2 regions of the Paenibacillus sp. FSL R5-0923 genome follow, and region 2 is predicted to be linked to the other one. Evidence: a T-box and tRNA genes for the amino acid it is inferred to sense, from the RefSeq annotation. Region 2 holds a T-box; the other holds one or more tRNA genes.
The links. The T-box of region 2 lies ahead of tyrS (tyrosine--tRNA ligase). A T-box ahead of a tRNA ligase gene usually reads a tRNA of that ligase, here a tRNA-Tyr.
Positions count from the first base shown of each region.

Region 1: it encodes a tRNA-Tyr, which carries the amino acid that the T-box ahead of tyrS (tyrosine--tRNA ligase) is inferred to sense. The anticodon was not compared.

Region 1 covers NZ_JBBPAT010000001.1:1,684,111-1,689,352, reverse strand. The annotation lists gene MKX35_RS07660 (BMP family ABC transporter substrate-binding protein) at 1-289, opposite strand, end outside; gene MKX35_RS07655 (AraC family transcriptional regulator) at 616-1,365, shown strand; tRNA gene MKX35_RS07650 (tRNA-Leu) at 1,499-1,577, opposite strand; tRNA gene MKX35_RS07645 (tRNA-Cys) at 1,592-1,665, opposite strand; tRNA gene MKX35_RS07640 (tRNA-Gly) at 1,678-1,752, opposite strand; tRNA gene MKX35_RS07635 (tRNA-Gln) at 1,759-1,833, opposite strand; tRNA gene MKX35_RS07630 (tRNA-His) at 1,855-1,927, opposite strand; tRNA gene MKX35_RS07625 (tRNA-His) at 1,968-2,043, opposite strand; tRNA gene MKX35_RS07620 (tRNA-Trp) at 2,080-2,153, opposite strand; tRNA gene MKX35_RS07615 (tRNA-Tyr) at 2,162-2,247, opposite strand; tRNA gene MKX35_RS07610 (tRNA-Thr) at 2,253-2,328, opposite strand; tRNA gene MKX35_RS07605 (tRNA-Phe) at 2,349-2,424, opposite strand; tRNA gene MKX35_RS07600 (tRNA-Asp) at 2,432-2,509, opposite strand; tRNA gene MKX35_RS07595 (tRNA-Met) at 2,536-2,612, opposite strand; tRNA gene MKX35_RS07590 (tRNA-Val) at 2,630-2,705, opposite strand; tRNA gene MKX35_RS07585 (tRNA-Glu) at 2,761-2,835, opposite strand; tRNA gene MKX35_RS07580 (tRNA-Ser) at 2,853-2,945, opposite strand; tRNA gene MKX35_RS07575 (tRNA-Asn) at 2,949-3,024, opposite strand; rRNA gene MKX35_RS07570 (23S ribosomal RNA) at 3,085-5,242, opposite strand, start outside.
Region 2 covers NZ_JBBPAT010000001.1:3,675,048-3,680,289, reverse strand. The annotation lists gene MKX35_RS16455 (anaerobic sulfatase maturase) at 1-771, opposite strand, end outside; gene MKX35_RS16450 (hypothetical protein) at 983-1,270, opposite strand; gene tyrS (tyrosine--tRNA ligase) at 1,475-2,734, opposite strand; T-box leader at 2,874-3,104, opposite strand; gene MKX35_RS16440 (Lrp/AsnC family transcriptional regulator) at 3,256-3,702, shown strand; gene MKX35_RS16435 (acetamidase/formamidase family protein) at 3,778-5,242, opposite strand, start outside.

The DNA of each region.
Region 1 (5,242 bases), 2.0 Mb from region 2:
GCTCCCATTTCGTTTTATCGACACCCATTTCTACAACCTTTGTTTCCGCACCCAGTTCATCCTTAACCTTTTGCAAACCACTATTTGCGGAGTCAAAGAATGATTTATCCCCAAGCGTTCCTGGAATCAGTAGTACAACCTTGAGCTTATCCCCTGAGCCCGTTGCTCCACCCTCAGCTGCATTAGATCCTGCATTCGCGGAAGATCCATTACTCGACGTATTATTTCCACAGGCTGTGACCATTACCATTACTACTAGTAACAACAAAGAAAGAACTTTCTTTTTCATTTTTCTATTCCCCCTATTTATAGTTGGTTAGTAATCTGAGAGATTCTCCTTCTTAGTCCGTTGTATATTTCACGATTTAGATGGAAACTCTCATTTTTCATGTAACATTGTCAAAATTTTAATGATTTTAACGAATACACTCAAAAATAGAGATAAAATTATAATTTTTACGAATAATCCGACTAATTTCCGAACGAGATGGCCAGTCAGGTTGCTAATCTTCGGATTTCTTGATACGATCATATCAAATATTAATGAAAATAATTATATGATTTCGGTCATAATTTTGTACGATTCGGCTAAAACATAATTATTGGAGGCTCATCATGGATCGTGTTCTATATATTGTAAATGCAGCACATGAGGTTAATACCTATATTCCACCACACCAGCATGAATGTTATGAACTAGTCTATTATTTAAACGGATTAGGAACTACCAATGTAGGTTCCCGAAGTTATCATTTTCGTTCTTCTTCATTCGCGCTGATACCACCCAATCATAAACATGATGAGAATCATCGCGAGGATGCTACTATACTATTTGTAGGTTTCCATTCAAATCACCCAAATATGGAGAATTTGCAGGGCGTATATGAAGATGATAAAGACCATACTGTTCTACAGATCTTGCTTCGAATGAAAGCAGAGTTTGCGCGCAAACAAGATGGATTCTCTGAACTATTGAACCTTCAAATGAGCGAAATCACTGTTCATCTGATACGGCTTCTTAGCGCCTCTGGGTTTCAATCACCAACGGAAGACAGAGTCCAATATGTTCTAAACTATATGAATGAGCATTACCGCCATAAGCTATCGGTCGCAACACTTTCTGAGATGTCTGGATACAGCTATGATCGTTTCCGCCATTTATTTAAAGAACGATTCGGTTCTTCACCTCTGCGCTATCTACTATTGAAACGTCTGGATTATGCAAAGTCTCTCTTGCAACATACCCAAATGCATATCTCTGAAGTATCAGCTGCTGCTGGGTTTGTGAATGACGCCCAATTCTGCAATATGTTTAAACGTGAAATTGGTCTCACCCCACGAGCATTCCGACTAAGCAGTCAATAAAACAAAACTCCACACAAAAAGGCCGTTGATTAGAGACGCCTCTAATTCAACGGCTTAAGAATAAAAGCTCAAAGACAAAGAAAAAAGGTTTGTAAAGTTGCTTATACAAGCGACTTTACAAACCTTTTTGATATACCGGCGAGAGGACTCGAACCTCCACGGTTTCCCTCTCGATTTTGAGTCGAGCGCGTCTGCCATTCCGCCACGCCGGCACATATGAAATTAATGGAGGCGCCACCCAGATTTGAACTGGGGATAAAGCTTTTGCAGAGCTTTGCCTTACCACTTGGCTATGGCGCCATATGAAAACTTTGGAGCGGACGACGGGAATCGAACCCGCGACCCTCGCCTTGGCAAGGCGATGCTCTACCGCTGAGCCACGTCCGCATAAAATGGCTGGGGATATAGGATTTGAACCTATGCATGACGGAGTCAAAGTCCGTTGCCTTACCGCTTGGCTAATCCCCAATAACATTTTAAAATAAAAGGGGCGACTGATGGGTCTCGAACCCACGAATGCCGGAACCACAATCCGGTGCGTTAACCACTTCGCCACAATCGCCATATTAAACTAATATTGTTGCTGTTCTTCTTAAAGTAAATGGGGCGACCGATGGGACTTGAACCCACGAATGCCGGATCCACAAACCGGTGCGTTAACCCCTTCGCCACGACCGCCATATTAAACTTTAGAGAAAGACTTTAGATAAAGATTGGCAGGGGCAGCAGGAATTGAACCCACACCAACGGTTTTGGAGACCGTTGTTCTACCTTTAAACTATGCCCCTAAAAAAAATGGTGGGGGATGATGGATTCGAACCACCGAACACGTACGTGAGCAGATTTACAGTCTGATGCGTTTGGCCACTTCGCTAATCCCCCAAAGATGGTGCCGGCGAGAGGACTTGAACCCCCAACCTACTGATTACAAGTCAGTTGCTCTACCAATTGAGCTACACCGGCATATTAAGTTGTATACTATATGGTGGCTCGAGACGGATTCGAACCGCCGACACGAGGATTTTCAGTCCTCTGCTCTACCGACTGAGCTATCGAGCCAAGAAAATGGCGGAACCGACGAGATTCGAACTCGCGATCTCCTGCGTGACAGGCAGGCATGTTAGGCCAACTACACCACGGTTCCAAAAGATATAATTACTTGATGAAAATTGGTTGCGGGGGCAGGATTTGAACCTGCGGCCTTCGGGTTATGAGCCCGACGAGCTACCGGGCTGCTCCACCCCGCGTCGTTCTTAAATGAATATGGTGGAGGCTGAGGGGATCGAACCCCCGACCCTCTGCTTGTAAGGCAGATGCTCTCCCAGCTGAGCTAAGCCTCCGTAAACAACAATTGTTATTGTACCAAAGTCCACTATGTAAAATCAAGTGAAAATTTGGTGACCCGTATGGGATTCGAACCCATGTTACCTCCGTGAAAGGGAGGTGTCTTAACCCCTTGACCAACGGGCCATACTAAGTAAAATTTGTGGCGGAGAGAGAGGGATTCGAACCCTCGAGACGCTTGTGGCGCCTACACGATTTCCAATCGTGCTCCTTCGGCCAAACTCGGACACCTCTCCATATGGCTCCCCGAACAGGACTCGAACCTGTGACAACTCGATTAACAGTCGAGTGCTCTACCAACTGAGCTATCAGGGAATATTCATACCAGGCTTAATGCCTGAAAACTGAATCCGAATTGAATTTGCGTTCTAAGTATAGGATAAGCCCTCGACCGATTAGTATTGGTCAGCTCCATGCATTACTGCACTTCCACCTCCAACCTATCTACCTCGTCGTCTTCAAGGGGTCTTACTAATTGGGAAATCTCATCTTGAGGGGGGCTTCACGCTTAGATGCTTTCAGCGCTTATCCCGTCCGTACGTAGCTACCCAGCCATGCTCCTGGCGGAACAACTGGTGCACCAGCGGTACGTCCATCCCGGTCCTCTCGTACTAAGGACAGCTCCTCTCAAATTTCCTGCGCCCACGACAGATAGGGACCGAACTGTCTCACGACGTTCTGAACCCAGCTCGCGTACCGCTTTAATGGGCGAACAGCCCAACCCTTGGGACCTACTTCAGCCCCAGGATGCGATGAGCCGACATCGAGGTGCCAAACCTCCCCGTCGATGTGGACTCTTGGGGGAGATAAGCCTGTTATCCCCAGGGTAGCTTTTATCCGTTGAGCGATGGCCCTTCCATGCGGTACCACCGGATCACTAAGTCCGACTTTCGTCCCTGCTCGACTTGTAGGTCTCGCAGTCAAGCTCCCTTATGCCTTTGCACTCTTCGAATGATTTCCAACCATTCTGAGGGAACCTTGGAACGCCTCCGTTACTCTTTAGGAGGCGACCGCCCCAGTCAAACTGCCCGCCTGACACGGTCCCCGTACCCGGTAAGGGTACTAGGTTAGAACCTAGATACGATCAGGGTGGTATCCCAACGGCGCCTCCACCGAAGCTTGCGCTCCGATTTCTACGGCTCCCACCTATCCTGTACAGATCGTACCCAAATTCAATATCAAGCTGCAGTAAAGCTCCATGGGGTCTTTCCGTCTTGTCGCGGGTAACCTGCATCTTCACAGGTATTAAAATTTCACCGGATCTCTCGTTGAGACAGCGCCCAAGTCGTTACGCCATTCGTGCGGGTCAGAATTTACCTGACAAGGAATTTCGCTACCTTAGGACCGTTATAGTTACGGCCGCCGTTTACTGGGGCTTCGGTTCATAGCTTCGGGTTACCCCTAACCACTCCCCTTAACCTTCCAGCACCGGGCAGGCGTCAGCCCGTATACTTCGCCTTGCGGCTTCGCACAGACCTGTGTTTTTGCTAAACAGTCGCTTGGGCCTTTTCACTGCGGCCCCCTCGTGCTATTCACACTACCGGGGCACCCCTTCTCCCGAAGTTACGGGGTCATTTTGCCGAGTTCCTTAACGAGAGTTCTTCCGCGCGCCTTAGAATTCTCTTCTCGCCTACCTGTGTCGGTTTGCGGTACGGGCACCTTCTCCTGGCTAGAGGCTTTTCTTGGCAGTGTGAGATCATGACCTTCGCTACTGTAATTTTCGCTCCCCATCACAGCCCAGCCTTAACGATGTGCGGATTTGCCTACACATCAGCCTCACTGCTTAGACGGACATATCCATCAGTCCGCGTCACTACCCTCCTGCGTCACCCCATCGCTCATAGCGGATTACGGTGGTACAGTAATTTCAAACTGTTGTCCTTCGACTACGCCTTTCGGCCTCGCCTTAGGTCCCGACTTACCCTGAGCGGACGAGCCTTCCTCAGGAAACCTTGGGCTTTCGGCGGATCAGATTCTCACTGATCTTTTCGTTACTCATACCGGCATTCTCACTTGTATGCTGTCCAGCGCTCCTTACGGTACACCTTCAACCCACATACAACGCTCCCCTACCCCAGATACATACGTATCTAGCCATAGCTTCGGTGGTGTGTTTAGCCCCGTTACATTTTCGGCGCAGAGTCACTCGACCAGTGAGCTATTACGCACTCTTTCAATGGTGGCTGCTTCTAAGCCAACATCCTGGTTGTCTGTGCAACTCCACATCCTTTCCCACTTAACACACACTTGGGGACCTTAGCTGATGGTCTGGGCTGTTTCCCTTTTGACAATGGATCTTAGCACTCACTGTCTGACTCCCGGCAATAAGTATATGGCATTCGGAGTTTGACTGAGCTTGGTAATCCTTGCGGACCCCGCACCCAATCAGTGCTCTACCTCCACTACTCTTATACCGAGGCTAGCCCTAAAGCTATTTCGGGGAGAACCAGCTATCTCCGAGTTCGATTGGAATTTCTCCGCTACCCCCACCTCATCCCCGCATTTTTCAACATGCGTGGGTTCGGGCCTCCAG
Region 2 (5,242 bases):
ACGATGCATGAATACAAGAAGCATATTCTCAAAAATACGAATAGGAAGCTCTGGATACCCACCGTTGTACCAAAGGTCAAATGTACGGCATAAAAAGACTCCGTATTGTTCAGGTGTAATTCGGAAACGTCCCGCTACATCACTTTTCTGAGAAACAAAATCCATGCAGGGGATAAACTGAATATTCGGAAAGGTATGTTCTAGATAAAATGCCATCAACTCATCTGGTTTCGTCACGTTATCTTCATGAATCACCGTCAGAATACTATACTCCACACCCTCATTCTGTAAATGACGAATCCCACGCATAACTAGATCATAACTGCCTTTTCCCGAACCCGTTACACGATGAGCATCATGAATAGGCTCTGGGCCATCCAGACTAATCCCAACCAAAAAGTTATACCGTTTAAAAAATTTCGCCCATTTCTCATGGATAAGCGTTCCATTCGTCTGCAGTGCATTACTGATCATCGTATGAGGTGGAGCGTACTTAGCTTGGAATGAAATCATTTGTTCAAAATACGAAAGTCCGGCCAATAATGGCTCCCCACCCTGCCAAGAGAAAGTCGCTATCCCTGATGATCTTTTCATGTACTGAGCGATAAACCGCTCCAGAAGCTCCGTATCCATCACTCGGATCGGTTGCTGAGGATGTCCCCCGGCAGTACTGTAATAGCAATAATCACAGGCTAGATTACAATCCTCTGAGACGGTTTTCCACATGACATGAAGAGTCGCAGGCCTCGAGGTCTGTATGCAAGTTGTCATACGATTCTGCCCCTCCTATATAAATACAACCTTTATGAAACCTATTTCCTATTTCTTCAATTAAATCATAGGTATGTGCATCAACGATGAGTAAAACATCATAGTTTGTCGAATATCTAGAGATAAAAAAATACACTCCCCATTGTCTGTTAAAACAATGCGGAGTGTATTTTCTTTGAAGATAAATAGAGCATTACCAGACACCGTTTCTTTAATTACGGACGTATTCCTTATTCGCTGTTTCCAACATTGATTTCCAATCCGCAAATTTAGTCTCTCTAACTACATGACGATCAAAAAGTTCATCAGGTATGTCAGCAACATCTTCTTCTGTCTTTACTTGAAAGTTTCCTTTGGTTACAAACTCATCGAAACTTTTGTAATTGGAATACTTACTCATAAACGCTTCATTAAACAATTTCTCGAAAGAGATGTGATTGGGATCTTCTTGATACGTTTTCTGTCCTTGTAACTCATTCATCAATTCTTCCATGGTCATTGGTTTTTGTCTTCTCAAATTACCACTCCTAATTTTCTGTTATAGTTGTAGAATATCATGTTAATCCATAAATCACACGAATCCTAAGCTTACCATAATTTTCGCTATTTCACCTTTCAAATTTCACTTAATATGCAAATGATCCGCCTCTATACTTAAAATACAACAAAAAACCTCCCTTATTCATAAGGAAGGCTCTTATTTTTAGGACAATTTCACCAAGCTGTAGTTTTTCTTACCCTTACGGATAATGATAAACCGGCCGCCGATAGCTTCGCTAGCTGTAACTTCCAGTGCTACGTCGCTAACTTTCTCACCATTCATGGTGATTGCTCCTTTGGTGATATCCTCACGTGCTTGACGCTTAGACGGCTCGATACCGAGATCAACCAACCACTCTACGATATTTTTAGATTCCAGTGTAGTTTCGTAGGTCGGCATTTCCTTGAAGCCTTGCTCGATCTCATCAGCAGTTAGGGATTTGATATCTCCACTGAACAGAGCAGCAGTAATACGTTTAGCCTGCTCCAGCAATTCTTCACCATGCACGAATCTGGTCATTTCTTCAGCAAGTGTTTTTTGTGCTTCGCGTTTATGCGGTTCAGTCTGAACTTTTTCCGCAAGTGCATCAATTTGCTCTTTAGATAGGAATGTAAAGTACTTCAAGTATTTCACAACATCACGGTCATCAGTGTTCGCCCAGAACTGGTAGAACTCAAACGCAGTCGTTTTGTTTGGATCGAGCCAGATTGCTCCTCCAGCTGATTTACCGAATTTTGTTCCATCAGCTTTCAACATAAGCGGGATCGTTAGACCGAATGCTTTTGCTTCAGGTCCTTCTTTTCTACGGATCAGATCCAGACCACTTGTAATGTTGCCCCATTGATCGGAGCCACCAATTTGCAGCTGCACATCTTCATGCTGGTACAGATGCAGGTAATCTAGGGATTGCAGGATTTGGTAAGAGAATTCAGTAAAGGAAATTCCGCTGTCCAATCTGCTCGCTACAACATCTTTGGCAAGCATCGAATTGATGCTGAAGTTCTTACCATAGTCACGCAAAAATTCGATCACATTGATTTTATGCGTCCAATCATAGTTATTCACCATACGAATTTGATTGTCGCCATCAGTAACGAACAGTTTTTTCATTTGTGCGGTAAGCGCATCTACGTTAGCTTGGATTTGCTCCAGTGTCTGCAATGAACGCTCGGATTGTCGTCCACTTGGATCACCTATCGTACCTGTAGCACCGCCAATTAGCATAACCGGACGATGTCCTGCAAGCTGGAATCTTTTGAGTACCATGAACGGAATCAAGTGACCAATATGCATACTGTCACCCGTCGGGTCTACACCGCAGTACACCGAAACGGATTTCTGGTTGGTCAATTCTCTAAGCCCTTCGGCATCGGTTTGTTGATTGATGGCATCGCGCCATTCTAGTTCATCGATAATATTCATTGCCTAACACCCCTTAAATTAGTAGATATCCTATAACGAATCATCAGTCCGCCAAGCGAATATAAGGATAGTTGATGAAGAGAAACTTATAAATCCTTATATTTAAAAACAAAAAAATCGTCCCCTTGTCTATTGTAGACATAGGGACGATTGAATAACCGTGTTACCACCCAGATTGCACCAATGAAACGCTAATGCTAAAACACAGCATTGATGCCACTCGTGACGAGATATCGTTCGCCATTCCGCTCGGTGTTAGCCGAGATACTCCAAAGTGTAATTCGTACTCTTAGTGTGTACCGGGTTTCATCAACCCCCGGCTTTCTGAAACAGGGACTAAGCTACTACTGGGCTTCTTCAACGTATATCGTATATAAGATTACAGCCAGTATAGTGAAATAATTCTTCAATGTCAACATCTTAAGCTGAGAATGCTGAGACACACTCCTGCTGTGACGCACTACTAGGCATTGCCTATTTTTTTCTGTTACAATTACGAAAAAAGAGGTGAACGACTCCGTATGCTTGATCCAATCGATAATCATATTTTAGAACGCCTAACTCAAAACAGCAGAATTTCCTACACCGATCTAGCTAAAGAAGTTAATTTATCAAGTGTCGCGGTTAAGGATCGTATTGATCGGCTCGTCAATCAAGGAATTATTGAGCAATTCTCAATCGTCATCAACGCAGAAAAATTAGGAAAGAAAATTTCGGCGTATCTAGAGCTTGAAGTGGAGCCTGCCCATTTAAATCATATTGTCAGAGTCCTAAAAGAAAATGAACGCGTAGCCGTACTTTATGAAATGACAGGGCCATGCATTCTTCACATTCATATTCTAGTTGAGAACCTTGAAGAGATGGAGCGGTTTATGCATGAATCCATCTACTGTCTGGATGGTCTAGTCCGTGTAGAAAACCAAATCTTATTAAAACGCCACAAAAATCAGGATGGTCTAAATATATAAAAAAAGAACCGACTTTAAGACGGTTCTTCTCTGGTTTGGATCTTATTATGTTTATGAAATGATTGCTAATTCGACCTACTCTGTTTTAGATAACTTAGCTTTATAAAATTTTGCGAAATATTCGCTGACCTGAACCTTCTCTTTTACAACTTCTATTGGAGCAACGAGCTTAACGATCTCTCCATTGTACATTCCTGTCGTCGCCCCGACTTTCATCTCTAGAACATTATTATTGTAGCTTATAGTTACTGTCTGAGTAGTCGGCTTCCAGCTCACCTTCGCACCAAAGCTTTCAAAGCTGCTACGTAATCCCACTGCCTTGCGCTCCGAATCACCGAATTGGCCTTTATCGATCAAAGCATGCACACCCCAGTTTCCATCCACCACCTGTGTAATTCCAAAATCCGCGGACACAGACATCAGTGAGTACGCTTCATCCTCGCTCAATTCCATTCCAGCCATTAAAAAATCTTTTGTTTTATGAGCGGCATCCTTCATTGCTTTGTCGATGGACGAGTTTTTGAAAATATCCGTCTGAGCACTAGCCCCCAGCTCCTCCAAATAATTGGCGTAGCTGAAGCCATGCACAACCCATTCGTATTCATTTTCAAGTAATGGGAAACTTAACCCACTCAGTTTTTGGTTAAGCGTTGCTTTTTTATGAAGAATAACTTGTATATCACCAGTAACTGATGTCTCGATCGCAGTTCCGTTAATCTCTGAATCCCCTTGGCCGGCATGCGGGTCACCAATTGACAGTAGCGCACCCGGTACGGATACAGGATAATACATCGTTGCACCTTCAGTAATCCGCCAATCATCAACGTTGCCACCATTGTATGAAGGAGGTACTGAATCTACAATATCCGCTTCTTTAGGCGCCACACCCATCGTGCCGAAGTGGAGACGTACTGGAATCTTTATACCTTTCAATACATCAAAGTTCTTATCAATCGTATTATGGTCTACAATTACACCTGGGTAGTCGATTGTCGGGTGCACTTGACCATCCGGATCGGTTTGCACTGTCCATTTGTAGTTATAAACAGCTGTTGCATAATCCGTCCCACCTTCAGTATCCATCTCATAGATGGTGACCACTTCACGTTTTTTCGGCTCCTCAACCATATCTCCGTATAGATAACCCCAGTTCGCCGCGGCATTCACGCCATAGGTTTTGCCTGCATATTGGTCATTTCCATTAGGTCTCAGCTTCATGTCCAGAATCTTCACTTCCAGAACATCCCCTGGCTCAGCGCCTTCTACTGCGATAGGTCCCGTCAAAATATGTACGCCTGGTCCACGAAGCGCTTCGTTCTTCTCCCCTTCTATCCAGTGAAAAACATCTTCAACACCCGCATCCCCTTTAATCATCCGATCGTAATCATCACCGGAATGATGCGTAATGGCCTCAACCGTCACAATATCTCCCGATTGTACTGTTAAAGCTGGATCACCTTTACCAATATTCCCCCAGCGAACAGTCTCCGAATTCGCCTTTAGAACATGCGTTTTCGGTTTATACGCACTTTCCATCGCG